DNA from 3 places in the Serratia aquatilis genome. Region 2 is predicted to be linked to each of the others. Evidence: predicted binding sites of a transcription regulator. Region 2 holds the regulator's gene; each other region holds the start of a gene.

Region 1 (6,791 bases), 2.3 Mb from region 2:
TTTTGGGGCGTCTGGCGGTCGATGAATCTACTCAGGGCAATCGCTTTGGCAAATGGCTTCTTAATGATGCCGTGAGGCGCGTTTCTAATCTAGCAGACCAAGTGGGTATTAAAGCCATCATGGTGCATGCGATTGATGATCGAGCGAGAGAATTCTATGAGTACTTCGGTTTTGTACAGTCTCCTATCGCTCTGAATACACTCTTCTACAAGATTTGATGTTTCTTCAATTGTGGGGCGGCATTGGGTAGCAAAGTCAAATACATCTGTAACCCAAATTATTATCAATACAATAAAGCCCCGCCAGGTAATGCTGTTGACATTATCTGGCGGGGCTTAACTATATTTTGTCAGTTAATGTGTTGGCGATCAGTTGAAGATTTCAGCGGTGCCGTACATTTTGTTTTTGCCACCGGCAGCAATAATGCGGTAAGAGCTAGCGCCAGCGGCTTCTGCTTTGCTTGCCAGTTCAGCTTCCAGCGCACTCAGGTTGTTTACACCGCTTACAGACACTACACCGATTTTTTGTGCACCAGCAGCGGGTTGATTGCTCAACTGATCGGCGGCGATGCTGGCGAAAGAAGCAGAGGTCAGAAGAATAGCGGCAGCAAAAAATTTGATGGTTTTCATGGTATAATCCTTAAAGTTTATATTAGGTGAGAGGTTGTATTCTCTCGATGTGACAAATACTAAGCTAAGTATCCCTAATGGAAAATCGAAGGGTTTTGAGTATTTTATTCAAATAAATTGATGTTGAAAAAAGGATAGAACCAAATCGGCATAGGGGAAGTTATACTCTAAATAATTAGATTTTCACGCAAGGTAACGTTATGAATTCCCGGCAGTATAGCTCACTACGTAACTGGGGTGAGCAAGCACAGCCATTAAACAGATAGTTTGAAATGTGGTGATTATGGCGTTGAACTATTTTGCTTTAGTATAATTTACTTGCTGAATAGGTATATTCACGACTTATTGAAATAAATAAAAATGCCCACATAAATTTAATAATAAGATCTTAAAGACCGATTTATTGATGCCAAGTTAAGGTCGTGATAGTCTTTTATTAGGATTTCATCGATAAATCAATGGAGTGAGGAAGTGTTGATAGATAAGGTACCTAGCCTGCCCCACAATGGGACGGTCACTGAATTTTTTTCGGTATTATTCCTGATACTAATATTTTTTCCTTGGGGGCGAACTGCGTATGCGAATGCTCCATACACGCTATGGGCTGAAGCTGGGACGAATGATTTGATCATGGAGTTCGACAGAAGAGAGTTCCTCAGCAACCGCGCAGGAACTACTATAAATATATCATTTATATCAGCAGGGACCTGGTACACTTTTTACAATCTTCCTGAACGTGCCCCTACTTATCCTTTATTCATATCCGCTGATACCGTTCTTCCAGCTTCTGATAAATCAGATAATTTTCGGAAATTGGATGAAAATCTTGATATTTCTATATCAATTAGAGGTTTGCATTCTTATGTGGAGAGTCCTCGAACTATACCTTTTGATTGGAGCAACGATGGTTATTACAGCAGAATGGCTCTGCCTCTAGGTATCAATAAAACGATAATAAGATTGCAAGGTAATATCAGGTTAAGGCTACGCAGGGACATCAGTGCAGACGAAGTCTTAATGCCGTATGGAAGGTTAGTTGCAAAAGTTTATGGGAAACTGCAACCAGAATCTGTGCCTTATGTTCCAAGAAACCCGATCCCGGTGGCAACGATCGCGTTGCGCCCGAGTGGTGCTCCTTACCCTATCAGTTGCAGTATTAGTATCAATAATCAGAATGCCTATGATGTGAAATTTGGCAACCTTAACAGCGCAAATATAACTACGGATGGTGGCCGCTATGCTCAGGCCTTACCGCTTTTTTATAAATGCAATGCTAAAGTCAACATACCGATAAAAATAAAATTGATTGCGGAAAATAGCAGTTTCTCTACTGATTATATTTCTACCAGTAATCCTGATATTGGTATAGTGATGAAATATGCTAACGGTAGCAGAATAGTCAAACCTATGGGGAATTTTACTGGGCATCTGATCAATGGCTATGGAACTGAATTAGTATCCTTTACTCCGGTTAAAAAGCCTAGCGGAAAAGCAATCAAGACTGGGGATTTTACCGCTTCTGCAGTTTTGATGGTGTCTTTTGAATAATGGAGTTAGGCACATCGCTAGTCAGAGGGATTGCCGATACAAGAAAGCCCCGCCAGGTAATGCTGTGGACATTATCTGGCGGGGCTTAACTATTTGTCAGTTAATATGCTAACGATCAGTTAAAGATTTCAGCGCTACCGTACATTTTGTTTTTGCCACCGGCAGCAATAATGCGGTAAGAGCTAGCGCCCACGGCTTCTGCTTTGCTTGCCAATGCCGCTTCTAGAGCACTCAGGTTACTTGCGCCGCTTACAGACACTACACCGATTTTTTGTGCACCAGCAGCGGGTTGATTGCTCAACTGATCGGCGGCGATGCTGGCGAAAGAAGCAGTGGTCAGAAGAATAGCAGCAGCAAAAAATTTGATGGTTTTCATGGTATGATCCTTAAAATTTATATTAGGTGAGAGTCCGTATCCTCTCGATGTGACAAATACTAGGCTAAGTATCCCTAATAGAAAATCGAAGTGTTTTGAGTATTTAATTCAAATAAATTGACTATTATGGCAAGGGTAAAACCAGATTGGCGAGGGGTGAAGGGGGCAACTACCTTTAATGCAAAGTTTGTAACCGGAGAAGACCTATGATTACCGTTCATCACCTTAACAACTCACGTTCACAGCGCATCTTATGGTTTTTGGAGGAGTTGGGGGTTCCTTATCAGATCCAGCGTTATCAGCGCGATGCAGTTACCATGCTTGCGCCAAAGGAACTGCAAAGAATCCATCCTCTAGGGAAATCGCCCGTTATCGTTGATGGCGATCTGACGCTGGCGGAATCAGGTGCCATTATTGAGTATTTACAGGAAGCCTACGATGCTCAGGGACTATTCAAGCCGGCCGAGTTTCATGCTCGCCAGGAATATCGCTATTGGCTGCATTATGCCGAAGGTTCGTTAATGCCGTTGCTGGTAATGAAACTGGTGTTTAACCGCTTAGGGCAGCCACCTGTCCCGTGGGTGATCCGTCCGTTGGCTGGAGCCATCGGCAAAGGTGTCCAAAAGGAGTATCTGGATAAACAGATTGCCACCCACCGTAACTATCTTGATCAACACCTGAATAAAAGCGCCTGGTTTGTTGGCAATCAATTCAGCGCAGCGGATGTTCAAATGAGCTTCCCGCTAGAGGCGTTAGCTGGACGAGGTGGGCTGGATGGATATCCGGCGTTGCAGGATTTTCTGCGGCGCATTCATGCTCGCCCCGCCTATCAGAGAGGTCTGGAACTGGGGGGGCCGTTTAACCTGCCCGAGTAAGCCTAAAATGCGAGCATCGATAAATAGGTAATGCTCGCAAACCAAGCATTCTGGATAGTTCCCCGCCTCAATTGTTAGCGTGATCAGTCTCACATTATCGTCAAAGCTCATTCCCGGTTAGTTTTTGCATAAAATGTCGCGATCTTTAGTTGATCAGACGGCATAGAAGGCTAGATAATCGTTTGCCTTAAAAATACCTTTCAAATCTCAAGTCAGAACGTTGTCGGTTTGGTTTGAGATCTTTTGGGTAAGACCACCATAAATTCTCCGCTTCACGCAATGAGAGTTAAACGTTTGCCTATTATATGGCTTCATTTGGCCAAGTTACTGAAGGGTATGGAAGTGAACGTGACGGAAACGGTTTCGTAATGACCATGCGTGAGTGGAATAACAAGCCTATTCTTACAGGCTGGCAATGAAAACAGGGGACAGCAACATGTCGAAATCTCAAGCGAATAACGCCGTGAAACCAAAAGGCGGGCTTGATGCGTATTTTCAACTTTCAGCACGGGGTACTAACGTGCGTCAGGAAGTGGTGGCTGGGTTAACTACTTTCCTGGCAATGGTGTATTCGGTGATTGTGGTCCCCAGCATGCTGGGCAAAGCCGGTTTTCCTCCAACGGCGGTGTTTGTTGCCACCTGTCTGGTGGCTGGTTTGGGCTCCTTGCTGATGGGGCTGTGGGCCAACCTGCCAATGGCGATAGGTTGTGCTATTTCACTGACGGCGTTTACCGCTTTCAGTCTGGTACTGGGCCAGCACATCAGCATTCCCGTGGCGCTGGGTGCGGTATTCTTGATGGGGGTGCTGTTCACCATTATCTCGGTGACCGGCATTCGCTCGTGGATCCTGCGTAACCTGCCAATGGGCGTGGCGCATGGTACAGGTATTGGTATCGGTCTGTTTCTGTTGCTGATTGCCGCCAACGGTGTCGGCCTGGTGGTAAAAAACCCATTGGATGGCTTGCCGGTGGCGCTGGGGGCATTCACCTCGTTCCCGGTGGTAATGACCCTGCTTGGGCTGGCAGTGATCTTTGGTCTGGAAAAATTGCGTGTACCGGGCGGGATCCTGCTGGTAATCATCGCTATTTCCGTTATTGCCCTGATTTTTGATCCTGCGGTTAAATATCAGGGGCTATTTGCCATGCCGAGTCTGGCGGGGCCCGACGGTAAGTCGTTAATTTTCAGCCTGGATATTATGGGCGCTTTGCAGCCTGTGGTGTTGCCAAGCGTGCTGGCATTGGTGATGACGGCGGTGTTCGACGCCACGGGTACTATCCGTGCGGTGGCGGGGCAGGCAAATCTGCTGGATAAAGATGGGCAGATCATCAACGGTGGCAAAGCGTTGACTTCAGACTCCCTGAGTAGCATCTTCTCCGGTTTGGTAGGGGCAGCGCCAGCGGCAGTCTATATCGAATCTGCTGCGGGTACGGCGGCTGGTGGGAAAACCGGCCTGACGGCAACGGTAGTGGGGATTTTATTCCTGCTGATCCTGTTCTTGTCACCACTGTCTTATCTGGTGCCGGTGTATGCCACTGCACCTGCCCTGATGTATGTTGGTCTGTTGATGTTAAGTAACGTGACCAAACTGGACTTCAACGACTTCGTTGATGCTATGGCCGGTTTGCTGTGTGCAGTGTTTATCGTGCTGACGTGCAATATCGTGACCGGCATTATGTTGGGCTTCAGTTCATTGGTGATTGGCCGCGTATTCTCAGGTGAGTGGCGCAAGCTTAATATCGGTACCGTGCTGATTGCCGTGGCGCTGGTGGCGTTCTATGCCGGCGGCTGGGCGATATAAATCACTCCGTTTATACCGGGGCACAGTGTTGTGCCCCGGTACCTTCCCAAAAATTTCATCGCTTGTTCCTACCTCTGGTTATTAAAATAAAACAGGCTTTAATCCGACGAAAAAAGTGATCTACTATTGGGCATTACTTTGCCAGCGAGCTTCGGTGTTCTGAACTGTAGAGTCTAAGGAAAGCATGGAAATCTTTTTTACCATCCTCATTCTGATCCTGGTGGTTTCTCTTTCCGGGGTCATAACACGTATGTTGCCATTTCAGATCCCTCTGCCGTTAATACAGATAGTGATTGGGGCGTTGCTGGCCTGGCCGCATTTTGGGCTGCATGTCGATTTTGATCCTGAGCTGTTCCTGGTGTTGTTTATCCCGCCGTTACTGTTTGCCGATGGTTGGAAAACGCCAACGCGTGAATTTTTGCACCATGGGCGTGAAATCCTTGGGCTGGCATTGGTACTGGTATTGATCACCGTGGTTGGCGTGGGCTACCTCATTTATCTGATGGTTCCGGGGATCCCACTGGTTGCGGCATTTGCGCTGGCGGCGGTACTGTCGCCAACTGATGCCGTTGCCCTGAGCGGTATTGTGGGTAAGGGGCGTATTCCGAAGTCGATCATGGGCGTGCTGGAAGGTGAGGCACTGATGAACGATGCTTCCGGTCTGGTTTCGCTGAAATTTGCCATTGCGGTCGCGATGGGCACCATGGTGTTTACCGTCGGTGGGGCCACCCTGGAATTCTTGAAAGTGGCCATTGGTGGTCTTTTGGCTGGCGTTGCGGTGACCTGGACCTACAGCAAATGCCTGCGCATGATGAGCCGTTGGAGTGGCGACGATCCGGCAACGCAGATTGTGTTCCTGTTGCTGTTGCCATTCGCCTCTTATCTGATCGCCGAACATATCGGCGTTTCCGGCATCCTGGCTGCCGTAGCTGCGGGGATGACCATCAGCCAGTCTGGCGTGATCCGCAATGCGCCGTTGACCATGCGTCTGCGCGCCAACAGCGTCTGGGCCATGTTGGAGTTTGTGTTCAACGGGATGGTATTCATCATGCTTGGGCTGCAACTGCCGGGTATTTTGGAAACTTCTATCCTTCAGGCTGAATTGGATCCCACCATCGAAACCTGGTACCTATTCACCGACGTAGCGATTATCTACGCCGCATTGCTGGCGTTGCGTTTTACCTGGCTGTGGTTGATGAAAAACGCCAGCAAACGTTTTATGAAAAAGCGCCCGCTGCTGTTTGGTGATTACAGTACGCGTGAACTGTGGGTGGCATCTTTTGCGGGAGTCCGTGGGGCGATCACCTTGGCAGGTGTGCTCTCTATTCCGTTGCTACTCAGTGATGGCACGGCTTTCCCGGCGCGTTACCAACTGGTGTTTATCGCCACCGGGGTGATCCTGCTGTCGCTGATTGTTGGCGTATTGGTCTTGCCACAACTGCTGCGTGGGATGTATGTCGTTGATAAGAGCGCCAGCAAGAAGGAAGAGCGGATGGCGATTGCCCTGGCTGCGGAAGTGGGTATCCAAAGCATCAACAAAATGGAAGAACGCCTGCTTGCAGATA
Region 2 (6,791 bases):
GGTATGGAACCACACCTTCTATTGGCACTGCTTGTCACCGCAGGGCGGCAATGAGCCAACTGGCGTGGTAGCTGAAGCAATTACTAAATCCTTCGGTTCTTTCGCCGCCTTCAAAGAGCAATTCACCGATGCCGCAGTGAAAAACTTCGGTGCTGGCTGGACCTGGCTGGTGAAGAAACCTGATGGCTCGCTGGCAATCGTCAGTACTTCAAACGCAGCTACCCCACTCACCGGTGAAGACAAGCCTGTTTTGACCGTTGATGTTTGGGAACATGCTTATTATATCGACTACCGCAATGCGCGGCCAAAGTACCTGGAGAACTTCTGGGCACTGGTTAACTGGGCATTCGTGGAACAAAACCTGTCTTAATGGCAGGTGGATGACCCAAATAATAAGGCGCAGCATGCTGCGCCTTTCATTTTGTTGTTATAAATCAGTTCAATGCCGCGATAAAGCCAAAAACAATAATCACTGCCAGTGCGCTGACCGTGGTGAGCAATGACATTTTTAAATTCGTATCCATATCGTAATTCCCTCTCAGATTAGTGTTCTCAAGCATAAAAGCCACACGATTAATGCGTCAAATCATTTTCACACAGTTCGTGATTAAAATCTTGTTATCATTTCCCGACTTATAATACCGATTAGCTCTTCCACTTTTCTTCATTATGCGACAAAATCCGCAATTCACTACTGCGTACCAAAATGCCCCTCCTGTTAAAGCGGCTTACGACTTCAGCACTAAAAACTCAGTTTTCGCTTATCTGGGGAAAGTTCTACGCAGGCAAACGATTAACATCATACTTACATGCCGTAACATGTAGGTTCAGGAGTTATTTTTTACATGGCAACGATTAAAGATGTGGCCAAACGCGCTGGCGTTTCAACCACCACCGTTTCGCACGTCATCAATAAAACGCGTTTCGTCGCCGAAGAAACAAAAGCGGCCGTTTGGGCAGCAATTAAGGAACTTCACTATTCACCCAGCGCCGTTGCCCGTAGCCTGAAAGTCAACCACACCAAATCGATCGGTCTGCTTGCAACATCAAGTGAAGCGCCCTATTTTGCAGAGGTGATCGAAGCTGTTGAAAACAGTTGTTATAGTAAAGGTTATACGCTGATCTTGTGCAACTCACATAATAACCTTGATAAACAACAGGCCTATCTGGCGATGTTGGCGCAAAAGCGTGTCGATGGTCTGCTGGTCATGTGCTCGGAATATCCGGAAAAGCTGTTAGGCATGTTGGAGGATTACCGCAATATTCCCATGGTAGTGATGGACTGGGGCGCAGCTCGTGGTGATTTCACCGATACCATTATCGATAATGCGTTTGAGGGAGGCTATCTGGCAGGGCGTTACCTGATTGAACGCGGTCATCGCGATATCGGTGCCATTCCAGGCCAGCTCGCGCGTAATACCGGGGGTGGGCGCCATCAAGGCTTCTTGAAAGCAATGCAGGAAGCCAATATCGACATCCGTGAAGAATGGATCGTTCAAGGCGATTTTGAACCTGAATCCGGTTACAAAGCGATGCACAAAATCCTGTCGCAGAAACATCGTCCTACTGCCATCTTTTGCGGTGGTGACATCATGGCAATGGGGGCTATCTGCGCTGCAGACGAATTGGGGCTTCGCGTACCGCAAGATATCTCAGTGATCGGCTACGATAACGTCCGCAACGCACGCTATTTTACCCCTGCGTTAACTACCATCCATCAGCCTAAAGAGCGTCTGGGAGAGATGGCCTTTACTATGCTACTGGATCGCATCATCAGTAAACGCGAAGAATCTCAGGTTATTGAAGTACATCCAAAACTTATTGAACGCCGTTCGGTAGCCGATGGACCTTTCATCGATTATCGCCGCTAACCGTTATTACCGGGAGCCTCTGGGTTACCCGGTATTTTTTCGCTCAACCACTCCTGATTGAGTGTTTCACTGTCTCCCAGATAATCTATTAGCCAAGCCATTACGGGTGACTGCGCATTTTGCTGCCACGTGAGACAACAGGCACTGGGAGGAAATGGCTCGAGCAGTTGCAGAACAACCAGTTCACCGCTTTGTACCAATGGCAGGACTCGATGCGCAGGTGCCATTCCTACGCACAGCCCATTACGCAGACAATCCACAGCAGACACCCAATCCGGCACGGTGAGACGCCGCTGGTTATCCAGTGCCCAGGTTACACGCTTCGGCAAATTTCGTGACGTATCCTCTAGCAAGAGTGAAGGATATGGCCGTAGCTGATCGTTTCTCAGTCGTCCTTCTAGACGAGCCAAAGGATGGGTTGCATTTACTACACACAACCAGTCCATAAACCCCATGTCGCGGAAAGCGAAACCGCCACCTACCGGCACAGCACTTGTTGCACCAATGGCCATCTCAGCGCGCCCGTCAACCAGGGCATCCCACACGCCGTTGAACACTTCTGGCTGGACAATTAACTCCACATCAGGGAAATGACGATAAAAATCGATGATTAATTGACGACTACGCCGTGGTTTGACAATAAGATCGACCGCAATCCTTAACTGCCCACGCCAACCATTAGCAACTTGCTGGCACTGTCGCCGAGTATCAAGCATTTTTTTGATAACAATCCGTGCTTCCTTGATAAAAAGGGCTCCGGCGGGAGTCAGTGCCACATCGCGATGGCGCCGCTCAAACAGTGGCACGGCCAGCCATTGTTCCAACTGCCGCACCGTGTAGCTTACTGCAGAAGGAACTCGATGAAGTTCTTGCGCTGCTGCACTGAAACTCCCGGTACGAGCAACGGCGTCTACCACATCGAGTGAATATTCAGACCACATAATTTTGCCTTCAATTTTTTTAACAGCACCTTGCAAATATTACCGTTTCACAAGCAGAGATCCAGCCGAGTACACTTGCCGGCGCTAAAAAACCTGCGACAACAAAAATTTAACGAGAAAGACATGCGAAACTTTGGATTTATGTTTTACCTGGCTGGTCTGAGTATGCTGGGTTATCTGGCTACCGATATGTATCTGCCAGCCTTCGGCGCCATGCAACAGGATTTACAAATTTCCGCCGGTGCTATCAGCGCCAGTTTGAGTATTTTCCTTGCCGGTTTTGCTTTTGCCCAACTGCTTTGGGGACCACTGTCCGATCGGTTGGGCAGAAAACCGGTGTTGTTGATCGGTCTGACACTGTTCGCTGTTGGCTGCCTGGGCATGCTGTGGGTGCAAAATGGTGCACAACTGTGGGCTCTGCGTTTTCTGCAGGCCATTGGGGTCTGCTCTGCGGCCGTAACCTGGCAGGCGATCGTGGTTGATCGCTACCGCGAGGGTAAGGCAAATCGTGTCTTTGCTTCCATTATGCCACTGGTTGCCCTTTCCCCTGCCTTGGCTCCGCTGCTCGGCGCATGGCTGCTCAATCATATGGGATGGAGGGCTATCTTCGCCGTGCTGCTCGGCATAACGGCATTACTGATCATTCCAACTTTATTACTTAAAGACACTAGGCTTGTGCCTTCGTCCGACAAAAAGCCAGGGCTAAGTTTTTTGCAGATTTTGAAATCCCCAATATTCAGTGGCAATGTCATGGTCTTTGCTGCCTGTTCCGCCGGTTTTTTTGCCTGGTTGACCGGCTCCCCCTTCATTCTCGGTAATATGGGTTATAGCCCAAATGACATTGGTTTGAGTTATGTGCCACAAACTTTGGCGTTCTTGCTAGGAGGATACAGTTGCCGAAGTGCGCTAAGTCGCATTTCTGGCAAAACCTTACTGCCATGGCTTCTGTTAGCCTATGGGTTCAGCATGGTTGCGCTCTTTCTGATCGCCACCTTGAGCAAACCGACATTGACCACGCTGTTGATCCCGTTTTGCTTTATGGCATTAGTTAACGGTGCCAGTTACCCGATTCTGGTCTCAAACGCCTTGATGCCATTCCCGGAGAGCAGTGGCAAAGCGGCAGCATTGCAGAATACGTTACAACTGGGAGGGTGTTTTATTGCCAGTCTGTTGGTTTCAGCCTTCATCGATCAACCGCTGTTGGCCACGGTAAGTGTGATGGTTGCTACCGTAATTTTTGCCGCTTTTGGGTATATAATTCAACGCGGAGAGCGCTTGAATAAAAAAACAGGCTGTTAGGCGGAAGCTTTCATAATTATCATTTTAAATAATAACTTAGTGAAAATGTTTGCCGAGCGATATTTGCTATTGAGTCTGTTCCTCGGCAAGCCTATACTCGAAAAGACCTTATAAGATAGCATTTCTTATAAGCTTTTATCACAAGTAACTGTTGTGTACGCGAATGGAATCACACTTTTTTAAGGAATAATTTGCCCGCGCTGTTGCGTAGGGAGTCTCTTAAATTTCCTCTGTTTAAAGTCGAATATCAGACGCCACGGTGAAGTTTGCCGTTGGTATATGTATGCGCCTGTAAAAATCGCCTAGGCTTTTTTTACTGGTTCATAAGTCAGAAGAAGGTGATGGAGAAATTATGAGTTCATCGTGTATAGAAGATCTGAGCATTCGGGACAACCAGTGGTACCGCATAGTGCATGAAATGCTCAGTATGGCCGATATTGAAATCAATGGTTCACGCCCTTTCGATATTCAGGTTTACAATCCAAATTTTTTCAAGCGTGTATTGCAGCAGGGCTCATTGGGGCTCGGTGAAAGTTATATGGATGGTTGGTGGGAGTGTGAAAGGTTGGATATCTTCTTTCAGCGCGTTCTTACCGCCGGGCTTGAAAATAAACTCCCACACCACCTGAAAGATATATTTAACATAGCTATCGCTCGCCTGACCAATCTGCAGTCCAAGAAACGCGCCTGGATTGTTGGTAAGGAGCATTATGATCTTGGCAACGACCTTTTTACCTTAATGCTTGATCGTTATATGCAATATTCCTGTGGCTATTGGAAAGATGCTACCACCTTGGAAGAAGCGCAGGAAGCCAAGTTGCGAATGATCTGCGAAAAGCTGGATCTTCGTCCGGGCATGAAAGTGCTAGATATTGGCTGCGGCTGGGGGGGCCTCTCCGCCTTTGCTGCCAAGCACTACGGTGTTTCCATGGTCGGCGTGACAATTTCCGCAGAGCAACAGAAACTGGCACAGGCGCGTTGCGCGGGATTGGATGTGGAAATACTGCTGCAGGATTACCGCGAGCTCAATCAACAATTTGACCGTATTGTTTCAGTTGGTATGTTCGAACATGTCGGCCCCAAAAATTACCAAACCTATTTCAACGTTGTCAGGCGTAATTTAAAACCTGATGGCCTTTTCCTTTTGCATACTATTGGCTCAAATCGGACAGATATGAATGTTGATCCGTGGATCAACAAATATATCTTCCCGAATGGTTGCCTACCTTCCATAAAGCATATTGCGCAGGCTAGTGAGCGTTGCTTTGTGATGGAAGACTGGCATAACTTTGGATCTGACTATGATCGCACCTTGATGGCTTGGCATGAAAGATTCAAGCAAGGGTGGCCGCAATTGGCGGCAAATTATTCCGAGCGATTCGAACGAATGTTCAGGTATTATCTCAATTCCTGCGCGGGGGCATTCCGTGCACGCGATATTCAACTATGGCAAATCGTATTCAGCCCAGAAGGTATTGAAGGAGGAATTCGCGTTCCACGTTGATTACTAAGTTAATTTATTGCCAATTACCCCAAATAAGCCGCTACGGATAACGTCGCGGCTTCTTTATCACTGCTGTCGGGGGAATTCAGCACCAATGTGCAATCAAGCTTTTGTTACCGGTACAGCGGCAGCCGCAATTGCGGCTTCACGGTTGGCCAGGACACGTTCTACGGTATCAACTACCGCCTGTGTTTGTGGGTCGATTTCAATATTCACCTTATCGCCGAGGCGTTTTTTACCTAGTGTGGTGCGCTCAAGCGTTTCCGGGATCAAATGAACACAAAAACGGTTGTTAATAACCTCACCAATAGTCAGGCTAATACCGTCTATGCCAATGAAACCTTTATGCAGCACATATTTCATTAGATCCGCACTTGGCATTCGCAACCATATCTGACGATTATTTTCCGAAGTATAAATCTTGGTGATTTCTGCTGTACAAATAATATGACCAGACATCAAATGCCCGCCAATTTCATCACTGAATTTAGCCGCCCTCTCAATGTTAACCACGTCACCTTGGACCAGATAGCCAAGATTGGTCAACCGAAGCGTTTCTTTAATCAGATCAAAACTGACGTGGTTACCCGCTATCGCCGTAACGGTAAGGCAGCAACCATTGTGGGCGACAGAAGCCCCTAACTCCAAGCCCGGTAGCAGTTCATCCGGCATTGCAACAACGTGAGTACGAAAGTTAGGTTTTTCATCAATGGCAACCAGCGGGGCGGTGCCTTGTACGATACCGGTAAACATGTTGGCCTCTTCTTCAAAATATGTTCAACGCACTGAACGCAGTTTGCCCCAGTTTAGGCAGAAAACCAAACTCACAACGGCAAAAAAAGTGCACATGCGCATTTACTGTACCCTACGTATTTTAATCTCTGACTGGGCACTTGAAGTATGGCAAGAACCACTATTTAGTAACAATATTTGCTTAACGACCCTGAGCAGGTACAATCTTTTCGACGAATTCCGCTTTTTTCTGGTTGTCTTTTGATGGCAACAGCCCTTCCTCAATAAAAAATGATAAAAGGTGTATACGTGCAGAAGTACTTCATTGAGGCGCGTAGTTTATTGGCCCTCGCGATCCCAGTAATCATCGCGCAAATATCTCAAACAGCAATGGGTGTGGTCGATACCATTATGGCCGGGGCATATAGCGCTACGGATATGGCT
Region 3 (6,791 bases), 380 kb from region 2:
CTTGGGCACGCCTTTCAGACGGGCAAGCAAGAAATTATCGATTCTCTGACCTGCTTCATCGTCAGAGATTGTGACTGATTGTACTGAGGGATTGTTCGTTTTCATGGTGCGGGATTCTAAAGAGAGCGAGTAAATAGCGCCACCTCTTTTTATGTGCTTAACTATCTGTTTGGTGTTAACAGAAACTACAGCAAGTAATCAGGCAGTATGCCAGTTTTAGTGCGTGCGATTTCTTGTTGTAATCCTTCATATTTCAAGCTTTAGCCAGATAACAGGAGGTCAATTTCCCGCAACTTGCGTATATCTAGTGGCCGGTGGCGCACATCCAATTGGCAACGCTGCGGCTTGAGAAGCAACGGATAGACAGTGAGTTAAAGAAAAGTCACCTTGCTATAACGGTATCAGCAATGGAATAATGAAGTGGCTTTCCGCGCCGATCCCGTTAAAACAGGGATAATTGCGGAATTATACAGTTTGTCTGGTAGCACATAAACGCAGCAATGGCGTAAGACGTAATGTGAAATCAAACAATTAGCGGGCTGCGGGTTGCAGCTTGGCCGGCAAATGGAATCAGATCTGTCAACATAAATCACAGGCTATTCCCTAAGTCAAAAGCGCTGTTTTCACAAAGAAATACAGGCTTACCGAGATAATGCGCCCCTATGCAAGCGACAACCGTGAGGTTGACGACTTTGCGAGAAGACACGGGGTTTTCGGTTTTAACCCGGCCATGAGGTTATTTGCCCGCAGCTTTGTCGATAATGTAAAAATAACGAGTAAGTTAAGATGAAAAGAATGTTGATTAACGCAACTCAGCAAGAAGAGTTGCGTGTTGCCCTTGTAGATGGACAGCGGCTGTACGACCTGGATATTGAAAGCCCTGGCCATGAGCAGAAAAAAGCGAACATTTACAAAGGCAAAATCACCCGTATTGAACCAAGTCTTGAAGCAGCGTTTGTAGATTACGGCGCAGAACGGCATGGTTTCCTCCCTCTGAAAGAAATCGCTCGCGAATACTTCCCAAGCAATTACTCCTCCCATGGACGTCCAAACATCAAAGATGTCCTGCGTGAAGGTCAAGAAGTCATTGTCCAGGTTGATAAAGAAGAACGTGGTAATAAAGGCGCAGCCCTGACCACTTTCATCAGCTTGGCGGGCAGCTATCTGGTACTGATGCCAAACAATCCGCGTGCCGGTGGTATTTCACGCCGTATCGAAGGTGATGATCGTACCGAACTTAAAGAAGCGCTCTCTTCTCTGCAATTGCCGGATGGCATGGGCCTGATTGTCCGCACTGCTGGCGTGGGTAAATCCGCTGACGCTTTGCAATGGGACCTTTCCTTCCGCCTCAAACACTGGGAAGCCATTAAAAAAGCCGCTGAAGGCCGCTCGGCTCCTTTCCTGATCCATCAGGAAAGTAACGTCATCGTGCGCGCTTTTCGCGACTACCTGCGCCCAGATATCGGTGAGATCCTGATAGACAACCCTAAAGTTCTCGAACTGGCTAAAGAGCACATCGCTGCACTGGGCCGTCCGGATTTCACCAGTAAAATCAAACCATATAGTGGCGAAATCCCGCTGTTCAGCCACTACCAGATTGAATCTCAGATAGAATCTGCATTCCAACGTGAAGTTCGGCTGCCTTCTGGTGGTTCCATCGTTATTGATACCACCGAAGCCTTAACCGCCATTGACATCAACTCCGCGCGTGCAACTCGCGGTGGCGATATTGAAGAAACAGCGTTCAATACCAACCTGGAAGCCGCTGATGAGATTGCGCGACAATTGCGTCTGCGTGACCTTGGCGGACTGATCGTTATCGATTTCATTGATATGACCCCCGTGCGTCATCAGCGTGAAGTGGAAAACCGTCTGCGCGATGCCGTCCGTCAAGATCGTGCCCGTATTCAGATTGGCCGTATCTCTCGTTTTGGCCTGTTGGAAATGTCTCGCCAACGTCTCAGCCCTTCACTCGGCGAGTCTAGCCATCACGTCTGCCCACGCTGTAGCGGTACGGGTACCATCCGTGATAATGAGTCGCTGGCGCTGTCTATTCTTCGTTTGATTGAAGAAGAGGCGCTGAAAGAAAACACCAAAGAAGTCCATGCTATCGTACCAGTGCAGGTCGCCTCTTATCTGCTTAACGAGAAGCGTGAATCTGTCAGTGCAATCGAAAAGCGTCAGGGTGGCGTGAAAGCGATCATCGTGCCAAACGATCAGATGCAAACACCACACTATTCAGTATTGCGCGTGCGTAAGGGTGAAGAAACCCCAACTTTGAGCTATTTGCTACCAAAGCTGCATGAAGAAGAAATGGCGCAACCGTTGGAAGATGCGCCAATGGAGCGCAAGCGTCCAGAACAACCGGCCTTGGCCCCCTTCTCCCTTGGTGCAGACGCCCCACCGCCTGACGAAGAACCTGTCATCACCCAATCTGTTGCTGTGGCAAAACCGGTCGAAACTGTTGCCGTTGAAACTAAGCCAGGTCTGCTTAGCCGCCTGTTTGGAGGTATTAAGTCCCTCTTCGCGAGTGATGAAGCCCCTGCAGTTGAAGCTGAACCGATCCAAACGGTAAAAACAGAAGACAACGACAATCGCCGCCAGGATCGTCGCGGGCAGCGTCGCCAAGGAACTAGCCGCAAAGGTGAGCGCAGCGAACGTAAAGACCGCAGTGAATCAAGCGACAACCGCGAACCACGTGAAAACCGTGACGCTCGTGAGCCGCGCGAAAATCGCGATGATCAACGTCGCAACAACCGTCGTAATGCGCAGCAGAATACGGCTGTAGCCGCAACCGATGTTGTTCAGACTGATGAAGCAGCCAAGGCGCAGCGCGATGAGCAGCAACAGCGTCGTGAGCAGCGTGCCGAGCGTCAGCGCCGTCGCCAGGAAGAAAAACGTCAGGCAGCACCGCAGGAAGTCAAAGCGCTGGATAACGTTGGTAGCGCGACTGCAAGTGAAGAAGATCAGGAAGAGCGCCATCAGCAGCCAGCACAACGCCGCCAGCGTCGTCCTCTGTCGCAGAAAGTTCGTGTGTTGTCAGCGGAAGAAGAACTGCATCGCGCTGCCGAAGAACTGTTAGCACCAAAAGTAGCGCCTGTTGCCCAAGTGGCAATAAGCCAGGCTCCAGTGCTGGAAGAGAGTGTGAAACTGCTACCGCAAGCTGTAGTTGCTGTTCAGTCCGCTGAAGAGGCCCATACTGATAGCCGTAATAACGGTGAAAACGGTATGCCGCGTCGCTCTCGTCGTTCTCCTCGTCATCTGCGCGTCAGCGGTCAACGCCGCCGTCGTTATCGTGATGAGCGTTATCCTAACCATTCGCCAATGCCGCTGGCTGGTGCTTTCGCATCTCCAGAGATGGCTTCCGGCAAGGTTTGGGTACGTTACCCTGTAACGCATATATCGCATGAAGTTCAACAGGCTGAACTTCCAGCACACGTTGCAGAAATCTCGACGGGAGACCTGGTCGTGGCAACCGCCGCTATAACGCAGTCAGTTGAAACTGTGCCAGTGCAACAACCAGTAGCAGAACTCAGTAACGTTCAAGATACATTCGTGCAGATTACTGAAGTTGCACAGGTTGCTCTGGAGGAAATCTCTACAGAAACTACCGAAGCGGTTCAGGTAGAGGAAGTAACAGCGGAAGTCTTCGTTACCACTGAACCGGCTGACGGGATTGTTGAAGTTACTTCTTGCGAACCTGTTATTGAGACATTTGAAGCTGAACCTTCAGTGCAGGTATCAGATACCGTCGCAGTGGCTGAAGAGGCTCCAGTGCAACAAGCTGTTCTTGCCCATGTGCAGGAAACACCTGTTGTTTCCTCTCCGATTCAAAGCGTCCCACAAGTATTGTATAAGCATATTGCAACCGCCCCGATGACTAAGGCACCTGCGCCGGATTATGAGCCAGAAGCAGCGAAAGCCAGCGATTGGCAGCGTCCTTCCTTCAACTTTGATGGGAAAGGTGCGGCAGGTGCACATGCGGCAGCTAATCAGGCTACGGCACCAGCAACAAAGCCCCAGCAGGTTAGCGAATAATCTATCCCGTTAATGTAAAAACCCGCCGCCAGGCGGGTTTTTTATTGCGTTCCCCACACTAATTACCCCATCTGCAACTGATTTCACCTTGCCACTAACAAACAGATGCAACGCAAACGCTTTCCGCTTATTCTTACACCCCGGCGTGAATAACCTACAATTATTCGCTTTTATTCAAATGTTTTGACCGCCGGAGCCCTACCCCATGACTGCTCAAACCAAAGTTCTGAAAATCCGCCGCCCTGACGACTGGCATATCCACCTACGTGATGACGATATGTTGAAAACGGTTTTGCCCTTTACCAGCAAGGTATTTGGCCGGGCGATTGTGATGCCGAATCTGGCTCCGCCGATCGCCACTGTTGCCGCCGCGCGCAGTTATCGTGACCGCATTCTGGCCGCTATTCCTGCAGATCATCGCTTCACTCCGCTAATGACCTGTTATTTGACCGACTCCCTGGCAACAGCAGAGCTTGTTGAAGGTTTTGCACAAGGGGTATTTACCGCAGCCAAGTTGTATCCAGCCAATGCGACAACCAACTCAAGCCATGGCGTCAGTGACATTGCGGGAATTTACCCTTTATTTGAACAGATGCAGAAAATCGGCATGCCACTGCTTATCCATGGTGAGGTTACCGAAGCTGCCGTAGATATTTTTGACCGAGAAGCACGTTTTATTGATCAGGTTATGGAGCCTATACGCCGTCAGTTTCCTGAATTAAAAATCGTTTTTGAACATATCACCACAAAAGAAGCGGCTCAGTATGTTCAGGAAGGCGACCGCTTTCTTGGCGCGACCATCACACCACAACATCTGATGTTCAACCGTAACCATATGCTGGTTGGCGGGATCAGGCCACACCTGTTCTGCCTACCTATTTTAAAGCGTAACACCCACCAGGAAGCCCTGCGTAAAGCAGTGATCAGCGGTTCTGATAAATTTTTCCTGGGTACCGATTCAGCTCCGCACGCCAAACATCGTAAAGAGACAAGCTGCGGTTGTGCTGGGGTATTTAACGCGCCAAACGCAATGCCTGCTTACGCGACTGTATTTGAACAATTAGGCGCTCTGGAACATTTGGAAGCGTTCAGTTCCCTCAATGGACCACGTTTCTACGGTTTGCCCGTCAACGAAGATTACATCACGCTTGAGCGCATAGCCGTTTCTCAACCAGAGGAGATTGCGTTAGGTTCTGAAGCGGTTGTGCCATTCTTGGCGGGTGAGGACATAGGCTGGTCCGTTACCAGTTGCTGATTTTTTTCATTTTGCTCTTGCCTCCACTCCTGGTTAACTGTATAAATAAACAGTTAAATGATTTCGGGGGCAATTATGCGTGTTGAAGTTACGATAGATAAGACCAAACCGCTGCCGCCGGGGGCCATAGAGGCCCTGACGGGCGAATTCAGTAAACGGGTAAATTGTAAGTTTCCTGACACCACTGTGCAAATTCGTTATGCCAGTGCTAATGGCCTTTCTGTTATGGGCGGAGCTAAAACGGATAAAGATCTGATCGAAGAAATACTCCAGGAAACCTGGGAAAGTGCTGACGATTGGTTCACGACAGAATAATACTGCAATGCTGTTGTTGCCGGGGGTCGCTCTCCGGCTTTTTTCTACACTTCATAGGCTTTATTTAACCCAAGAACAGCTAATAGTCATCGTTAGCGTCCAACTTGACACTCAGCAACCTTTCGTATTGGTATTTGTGGTCCCGCACCAACAATAAATGTCATTCTTGCTTTCTAGCTCATCAAGCCTATTAATTGTGCAAGTAAATATTTATTTTCCTAAATTGCATTAAAAAAACCCACATTACAGATCATCGGTGCGTATACTGTAATAGCTCATTACGATGATGAGCCACATCGATCCTCGTTAGTAACTCACGCTAGTCACTACTTGATAAGGGGTCTTTATGGACAGAAATGATGAAGTAATACAGACACATCCGTTAGTTGGCTGGGATATCAGTACCGTAGATGTTTATGATGCCATGATGATTCGCCTTCATTACCTGTCTTCACTAGACCAAACAGCCGAAGAAGCGCAAGTTGATCGGACTCTTTGGCTAACCACCGATGTTGCCCGCCAATTGATCAATATTTTAGAGGCTGGCATAGCTAAGATAGAATCAACGGATTACCAAGACCTTGACCGAAGAAAGCACTAATATTTTCAGTAGCACAAACTAAAGCGCCAGCAATTAACTGGCGCTTTTTCTTTGCTATAGAACCAACACTGCAGGTACATTACGGCAATCAAACTCCGATACTCCCAAAATTGGAGTTGAAACTGGCTGTGAGAAATTAAATCGCCTTGGGCTTGCTCAGTTTAGCGGCACGGCCTGAAACGCCATTAACATTAATTTATAGAGAGGATAAGGCGCGTGGAATATGACTTGATCATCGTTGGCAGTGGTTCAGTTGGCGCTGCGGCAGGCTATTACGCGACAACTGCAGGCCTGAAAGTGTTAATGATTGACAGTGCCATCCCCCCGCATAGAAATGGCAGCCACCACGGCAATACACGCATTATCCGCCATGCCTATGGCGAAGGTGAAAAGTACATTCCGCTTATCCTTCGAGCCCAGGCATTGTGGAATGGATTGGAGCAAAAAATCGCGGAAACACTGTTTCATCCCTGTGGGGTGATCACCATGGGGCCCAAGAGCTCAGAGTTCGTCAGTAATGCACAACGCAATGCAAAGAATTTTAACCTGAACACGCAGTTGCTCAATGCAGAGCAAATCAAA

The links. Region 2 encodes PurR, which represses purine synthesis genes. Its sites were predicted from a motif close to CANGCAAACGTTTGCNTG; they were not measured.
Region 1: SAQUA_RS02175 (NCS2 family permease) is a predicted target of PurR. The motif match lies at 3,779-3,796, and genes of this name have one in related genera.
Region 3: pyrC (dihydroorotase) is a predicted target of PurR. The motif match lies at 4,148-4,165, and genes of this name have one in related genera.

What each region holds. Positions count from the first base shown of each region.
Region 1 is NZ_CP173186.1:481,485-488,275, forward strand. Features, by position in the region: gene SAQUA_RS02150 (GNAT family N-acetyltransferase) at 1-218, shown strand, start outside; gene SAQUA_RS02155 (YdgH/BhsA/McbA-like domain containing protein) at 369-629, opposite strand; gene SAQUA_RS02160 (fimbrial protein) at 1,101-2,177, shown strand; gene SAQUA_RS02165 (YdgH/BhsA/McbA-like domain containing protein) at 2,293-2,553, opposite strand; gene SAQUA_RS02170 (glutathione S-transferase family protein) at 2,760-3,428, shown strand; gene SAQUA_RS02175 (NCS2 family permease) at 3,865-5,226, shown strand; gene SAQUA_RS02180 (Na+/H+ antiporter) at 5,411-6,791, shown strand, end outside.
Region 2 is NZ_CP173186.1:2,731,841-2,738,631, forward strand. Features, by position in the region: gene sodB (superoxide dismutase [Fe]) at 1-370, shown strand, start outside; gene SAQUA_RS12285 (YnhF family membrane protein) at 435-524, opposite strand; gene purR (HTH-type transcriptional repressor PurR) at 846-1,871, shown strand; gene punR (DNA-binding transcriptional activator PunR) at 1,868-2,812, opposite strand; gene punC (purine nucleoside transporter PunC) at 2,936-4,111, shown strand; gene cfa (cyclopropane fatty acyl phospholipid synthase) at 4,464-5,615, shown strand; gene SAQUA_RS12310 (riboflavin synthase subunit alpha) at 5,718-6,368, opposite strand; gene SAQUA_RS12315 (MATE family efflux transporter) at 6,657-6,791, shown strand, end outside.
Region 3 is NZ_CP173186.1:2,347,589-2,354,379, reverse strand. Features, by position in the region: gene rluC (23S rRNA pseudouridine(955/2504/2580) synthase RluC) at 1-105, opposite strand, end outside; gene rne (ribonuclease E) at 787-4,038, shown strand; gene pyrC (dihydroorotase) at 4,244-5,293, shown strand; gene dinI (DNA damage-inducible protein I) at 5,369-5,608, shown strand; gene bssS (biofilm formation regulator BssS) at 5,955-6,209, shown strand; gene solA (N-methyl-L-tryptophan oxidase) at 6,426-6,791, shown strand, end outside.